2 regions of the Stenotrophomonas acidaminiphila genome follow, and region 1 is predicted to be linked to the other one. Evidence: riboswitches for the same ligand, from Rfam matches in the RefSeq annotation. Region 1 holds a riboswitch; the other holds the start of a gene.
What was found. Region 1 has a riboswitch for cobalamin ahead of F0P95_RS02175 (ribonucleoside-diphosphate reductase subunit alpha). Riboswitches for the same ligand answer to the same signal wherever they lie in the genome.

Region 2: linked by a shared signal. The riboswitch ahead of btuB (TonB-dependent vitamin B12 receptor) and the one ahead of F0P95_RS02175 (ribonucleoside-diphosphate reductase subunit alpha) in region 1 are both predicted to bind cobalamin.

What each region holds. Positions count from the first base shown of each region.
Region 1 is NZ_CP043567.1:427,934-431,479, forward strand. It holds gene F0P95_RS02175 (ribonucleoside-diphosphate reductase subunit alpha) at 1-2,021, opposite strand, end outside; cobalamin riboswitch at 2,285-2,509, opposite strand; gene F0P95_RS02180 (DUF2884 family protein) at 2,791-3,546, shown strand, end outside.
Region 2 is NZ_CP043567.1:1,363,901-1,367,446, reverse strand. It holds gene F0P95_RS06235 (histidine phosphatase family protein) at 1-396, opposite strand, end outside; gene cobT (nicotinate-nucleotide--dimethylbenzimidazole phosphoribosyltransferase) at 393-1,463, opposite strand; cobalamin riboswitch at 1,590-1,833, shown strand; gene btuB (TonB-dependent vitamin B12 receptor) at 1,948-3,546, shown strand, end outside.

The DNA.
Region 1 (3,546 bases):
ACGGTGCGCAGCGCCTCGGGAATCTGCGGCAGGTTCTGGATCGAGCCGTCGGCGAGCTTGATCGCGTCGCGCATCTCCGGCGTCCACAGCCCCAGCTGCTTGAGCTCGCCGACCAGGTAGCGGTTGACCTGCAGGAAGTCGCCGGACAGGGTCTCGCGCTTGAACAGGTTGGACACCTGCGGTTCCACGCATTCGTAGCAGCCGGCGATCGAGGCGATGGTCGCGGTCGGGGCGATGGCGATCATCAGCGAGTTGCGCAGGCCGTGCTGGACGATGCGCCCGCGCAGCGCTTCCCAGCGCGCGCCATCGGCCGGCACCACGCCCCACGCGTCGAACTGCAGTTCGCCGCTGGCGGCGCGGGTATCGGCGAACGAGGGATGCCGGCCGCGTTCCTGCGCCAGCTCGCACGAGGTTTCCAGCGCGTGGTAGTAGATCGCCTCGGCGATCTTCGCAGACAGCGCGCGCGCGGCGTCCGAGTCGAACGGCAGGCGCTTGCGGAAGAACACGTCCTGCAGGCCCATGCAGCCCAGGCCGACCGGGCGCCAGCGCAGGTTGCCGCGGCGCGCGGTCTCGATCGGGTAGAAGTTCAGGTCGATCACCCGGTCGAGCTGGCGCACGGCCAGGCGCACGGTCTCGGCGAGCTTGTCGAAATCGAAATCGCCGTGCGCATCCAGGTGGTTGCCGAGGTTGATCGAGCCCAGGTTGCACACCGCCGTCTCCTCGGCCGAGGTGATCTCGAGGATCTCGGTGCACAGGTTGGACAGGTGGATGACGTTGCCGGCGCGCAGGGTCTGGTTGCTGGCCTTGTTGCACTTGTCCTTGAACGTCATCCAGCCGTTGCCGGTCTCGGCCAGGGTGCGCATCATGCGCGCGTACAGCTTGCGCGCCGGCACCGCCTTGACCGCCTTGCCCTGGGCCTCGGCCTGCAGGTAGGCGCGCTCGAACGCCTCGCCGTACAGGTCGGTGAACTCCGGCACCACGCGCGGATCGAACAGCGACCATGGCTGGTCGGCCTCCACCCGCTGCATGAACAGGTCCGGCACCCAGTTGGCGAGGTTGAGGTTGTGGGTACGGCGGGCATCGTCGCCGGCGTTGTCGCGCAGTTCCAGGAAGTCCTCGATGTCGGCATGCCAGGTCTCCAGGTAGACGCAGGCCGCACCCTTGCGCTTGCCGCCCTGGTTGACCGCCGCGACCGAGGAGTCGAGCGTCTTCAGCCACGGCACGATGCCGTTGGAGTGGCCGTTGGTGGATCGGATCAGCGAGCCGCGCGAACGCACCCGGGTGTAGCTCACGCCGATGCCACCGCTGAACTTGGACAGCTGCGCGATGTCGCCGTAACGGGCGTAGATCGACTCGAGCGAATCCTGCGGCGAATCCAGCAGGAAGCACGACGACAGCTGCTCGTGGCTGGTGCCGGCGTTGAACAGGGTCGGGCTGGACGGCAGGTAGTCCAGGTTGCCCAGCCGCTGGTACAGCGCCAGCGCCTCGGGTACGTCCTCGGACAGCGCGCTGGCGATGCGCAGGAAGAACTGCTGCGGGGTTTCGATCACCTTGCGGGTGTGCGGGTGGCGCAGCAGGTAGCGGTCGTACAGCGTGCGCAGGCCGAAGTAGTCGAAGTTGAGGTCGTAGTCGGGGTTGACCGCATCGTTGAGCTTGCGCGCGTTGACCTGGACGAAGTTGAGCAGGCGCTCGTTGATCAGGCCCACTTCGTGGCCGCGGCCGACCGACTGCGAGAACGCGTGGATCTCCTGGCCGGACACTTCCTTGCCGATGAAATTGGCCAGCAGGCGCGCGGCCAGGCGGCCGTACTCGGGCTCCTCGCCGATCAGCAGCGCTGCGGTCCGGATCGACAGTTCGTCCAGCTCCTGGGTGGTGGCGCCGTTGTACAGCCCGGAGATGGTGCGGGTGGCCACGCGCATCGGATCGACCGCATGCAGGCCGTCGCAGCAACGCTGGATGGCGCGGACGATCTTGTTCAGGTCCACCGGCTCGGTGCCGCCATTGCGCTTGGTCACGCTCATGGCGGTGGCGGTCGGCGGCGGGGTCAGTTCGAAGCCGGTCTCGGTCGGGACAACGGCGGTATCGGTGGCGGTCACGGCAATGCGTCCTCATGGCGTGGTGCACGCGGCGCCTGCCCTCGCAGGAACCAGGGCCGGTGGCGGGCGACAAGCATGGAAGGACGGCGTCGCAGCATCCGCGACGGGCACGACCCGAGGTCGCCACCGGCGCTGCCGCGTCGCCAGCCGTCTTCCCCTCGAAGACTCCGCAGCCGGCACCGCGCGCTGTGCTTCGCGCGGCTGTCGGCAGGTCTTCGGACTCATGGGCGCGGAGGCGGGGGCCTCCTCCTACTTCCGCCGCTTCCCAAGGCATCGGGCCTCAGTGCTTGGTGGCGGGTTCGTTCCCAATTACCGCTGCGGGGCAGTGCCGGACTGGCCATCGAAGGCGTCACCGGCTTCCCTTTCAATCCGGCGGGGAGCAACCCGCCAGAACCGACGGGGCACAAGATAGTGGGGGTAAACGGCCCGGTCAACGCCAAATCTTGTGGGTGATCGCATTTCCCTTGCGGCACAAGCGATCCCGTCGCCGGTGCCCGGCGGGGCCACCGCGACCAGCCTATCGAGGCTGCGCAGTCAAGCCTTGGGAGACTGGTTGGCGGGTAGGAAAACGCCGCACGCATTCATAATCCAATGCCCGATGCGATCCAATGCCCGATGCGTCGCCATGACTTCCGGCGGAGGCCCGATCCGGCACGGCCGGCGATCCTGTGGGTCCTCCGAATGGATTCCGCGCATGCGCCGCCTGGCCCTCACTGCCGCCCTGCTCGCCCTGCCGCCCCTGGCCGCGCAGGCCGGCACGATGAAGTCACCAACGCTGTCCTCCACCCAGTGCGGGGTCAGCACCGACTACGACGTGCTGGTCGATGGCGGCGGCATCTGGCTGCGCCAGCACGACGCCACGCCGCGCGAGATCGTGTTCCACGACGGCCAGCTGAGCATCGACGGGCGCATGCAGGCGGTCAGCGCCGACGACGCGCAGCGCCTGCGCGTGCTCGAGGCCGGGGTGCGCCAGCTGATGCCGGCGGTCACCGGGATCGCCAATGAATCGGTGGGGATCAGCTTCGATGTGCTGGACGTCGTCTACGGCTCGCTGACCGGCAATTTCGATTCGCGCAAGGTGCGCGCGCTGCGCAGGGACGCCGAGCGCTTCGTCGCCTCGACCATCGGCCGCGGACGCTGGGAGCAGGACCTGTTCGGCGAGGGCTTCGACCAGCGCGTGCAGGACGCGGCCGAATCGCTCAAGGGCTCCATCGCCCGCGGCCTGCTGTGGACCCTGCTCACCGGCGGCGAGGAACGCTTCGAGAAACGCACCGAGAAGATCGAAGCCGAACTCGAGCCGAAGATCGAAGCGCGTGCACGCGCCCTGGAACAGCATGCGCAGTCCCTGTGCACCCAGGTCCTGGCGCTGGACCGGCTGCAGTCGGCGCTGGAGTTCCGCTACGACGGCCAGCCGCTGCGGATGATGAGCGTCAGCGGCGACAACGGCCAG
Region 2 (3,546 bases), 940 kb from region 1:
CTCGTCCTCGTCCAGCAGCCGCTGCAGCTGGGCATCGACGCGCTGCTGGAACTGCTGCCAGCTTTCGCCGTTGGGCGGCACCACGGCATGCGGCGCGTCGTAGAGCCCGGCCAGCAGTTCGGCAGGGATCTCGTCGTAATGGCGCCCGTCCCAGTCGCCGAAATCCAGTTCGGCCCAGTCCGGGTGGATTTCGCAGAACAGCTCGCGGCCGGCGAGCAGCGCGGTGGCGGTATCCAGCGCACGGCGCCGCGGCGAAGCGATCACCCGGCTCCACTGGCCGTCGCCGTGGCGCTGCAGCAGCGCGTCCACCGCGCCGTCGAGCAGGGGCGGATCGCTGCGGCCGTCCAGGTGGCCCTGGCGGCCGGTGGAGGCATGGCGCATCAGGTCCAGGATCACGGCGCGGCGCTCCGGTCGGCAACCGCGGCTTCGGCGAACGTCGCCATGCCGTTGTGCAGCGCGCAGGCCAGGCGCAGCAGCGGCAGCGCCAGCGCCGCGCCGGACCCTTCGCCCAGGCGCAGGTCCAGCTGCAGCAGCGGGTCGGCCTGCAGCTGCTCCAATACCCGTGCATGGCCACGCTCGGCGGAGCGGTGCGAGAACAGCAGCCACGGCCGCAGCGAAGGATTGATGCGCACCGCCGCCAACGCCGCGACGGAGACGATGAAGCCATCCACCAGCACCGGTACGCCACGCTGGGCGGCGGCGATCATGGCCGCGGCCAGTGCCGCGATCTCGAGCCCGCCGACGCGGCACAGGGCCTCGCGGCCCGGGTCGCCGGCCGCGGCGATCGCGTCGCCGTGCAGCGCCAGCGCCTGCGCGGCGACGGCCTGCTTGTGGGCGATGCGCGCCGCATCCAGGCCGGTGCCGGCCCCCACCAGTTCCGCCAGCGGCAACGGCCCCAGCACCGCCGCCAGCGCGCTGGCCGAGGTGGTGTTGCCGATGCCCATCTCGCCAAGCAGCAGCAGGTCGGCGCCATCGCCGCAGGCCGCGGACACCGCGCGCCTGCCGGCGGCGAACACCGCATCGAGGTCGGCCGGGACCATGGCCGGACCGGCAGTGAAATCGTCGGTGCCGCAGCGCGGCTTGTCACAGGTGACGCCGCTGACCGGCGCATCGGCCAGGCTGCCCACGTCCCAGACATGCAGCGGCACGCCCAGTTCGCGCGCCAGCACGGCAATGGCGGCGCCCCCGGTGGCGAAGTTGCGCAGCATCTGCACCGTCACTTCCGCCGGATACGCCGACACGCCCTGTGCGGCGATGCCATGGTCGCCGGCGAACACCAGCACCGGTACCCGCGTGGCCTGCGGCTGCTCACGCCCCTGCAGGGCGGCCAGTTCGATGGCGAGGGTTTCCAGGCGCCCCAGCGCCCCCTCGGGTTTGGTCAGTTGCCGCTGGCGGGCGATGGCATGCTGCCGGTGCGCCTGCGAAGGCGCGGGGCAGGCCCGGGTGAACCATGCGTCTGTCACGTGTGTTCCGATACCGCGTTGCAATCGCGCATTGTAGGGCGCATGACGCCTGCACGATGTGCCGTGACGGGCGCCGCCGCCTGCCCCTGCACGGGCCTCAGCGGGCAGCGCGGCGGGTGATGGCATAGAATGCCCGCACTTTCGGGTGACCGGCCAGATTCGCTCTGGTCGGTTGAAACGGGAAGCCGGTGCCGCGCCTGCCAGGAACATCCTGGCCCGCGCCAGTCCGGCGCTGCCCCCGCAACGGTAAGCAGGACAAGGACAGGCATACCGCCACTGTGCATCCAGCGCACGGGAAGGCGCCTGGCCGGAAGCGTCGATGCGCGCTTCGCCTGCGAGCCCGGAGACCGGCCCGGAAGCCGACTGGTTGCGATGCGGAGGGCATGGCGGCGGCAGTGGCGCCGTGCGCGCACTCCGTCGTTTCCCTTCTCCTGGCAGCCTCCACCGTCCATCCGCGCGGGAGCGCGCGGATCCAGGAGTTCAGATGAAACTGCCATACCACACCCTTTCCCTCGCCCTTGCGCTGGTGCTGCCGGGCATTGCCAGCGCCGAGCAGGCGCCCACCGAACTCGACGACGTGGTGGTCACCGCCACCCGTACGCCGGTTTCCATCGCCGACAGCGTGGTGCCGGTGCAGGTGATCGACCGCGAGCAGATCGACCGCAGCCAGGCCGGCTCGCTGCTGGACCTGCTGCGTGGCCGCGCCGGCCTGGACTTCGTCAACCAGGGCGGCCCCGGCAAGATCACCTCGCTGTTCATGCGCGGCAGCGCCTCCAGCCAGGTACTGGTGCTGGTCGACGGCGTGCGCATCGGCGCCGCCTCCAGCGGCATGCCGGCGCTGCAGGACCTGCCGATCGACCAGATCGAGCGCGTGGAGATCGTGCGCGGGCCGCGTTCGAGCCTGTACGGCTCCGAGGCGATCGGCGGCGTCATCCAGATCTTCACCCGCGCCGCCGGCCAGGGCCTGCAGCAGAACCTGGCACTGACCGCCGGCAGCCACAACCTGCGCCAGGCCAGCGCCGGTTTCAGCAACCGCGGCGAACGCGGCTGGGTGTCGGCGCAGGGCGCCTGGCAGAAGACCGATGGCATCAACGCGTGCAACGGGTCGGCCACGCTGTTCCAGGGCTGCTATGTCGACGAGCCCGACCGCGACGGCTACCGCAACACCTCGCTCAACGTGCGCGGCGGCTACGCGCTGGGCGAAACCCTGAGCGTGGAAGGCCACATGCTCGACGCCGCCAGCCGCAACCAGTACGACGGCAGCATCTATGGCGGCAACGAGGCCGACAACCAGCAGCGGGTATACGGCGGCAAGCTGCGCTGGACCCCGGGTGACGCGTTCGGCCTGTCCGTCCAGGTGGGCCGCAACGACGACCAGGCCGACAGCTACTACGTCCAGGCCGGCAAGCGCAGCTTCGTTTCCACCTTCGACACGCGCCGCGACACCGCCAGCGTGCAGGGCGATTTCCTGTTCGCCGAGGGCCAGCAGCTGAGCGTCGGCGGCGACTGGCAGAAGGACCAGGTGACCAGCACCACCGCCTATTCGATCGACAACCGCGACAACACCGGCGTGTTCGCCGAGTACCAGGGCCGCTTCGGCGCGCACTCGCTGCAGGCCAGCGTGCGCAACGACGACAACGAGCAGTTCGGCAACCACACCACCGGCAGCCTCGGCTACGGCCTGGCGCTCGGCCACGGCCTGCGCCTGACCGCGAGCGCCGGCACCGGCTTCAAGGCACCGACCTTCAACGACCTGTACTTCCCGTGGTCGAGCAACCCGGCATTGAAGCCGGAGGAATCCACGAGCGTGAACGTCGGCATCGCGCAGTACGGCGAGGGCTGGAACTGGACCTTCAACGCCTACGAAAGCCGCATCGACCAGTTGATCGCGCTGGACAGCACCTACACCCCGTACAACATCGCCAAGGCCCGCATCCGCGGTGCCGAGCTGACCGGCTTCGCATCGCTGGCCGGGTTCGACATCAACGCCCAGGCCAGCTTCACCGATCCGCGCGACCACACCCGCGGCGCGGCCAGCTACGACAACTGGCTGCCACGGCGTGCCCGCAGCAGCGGCCGCCTC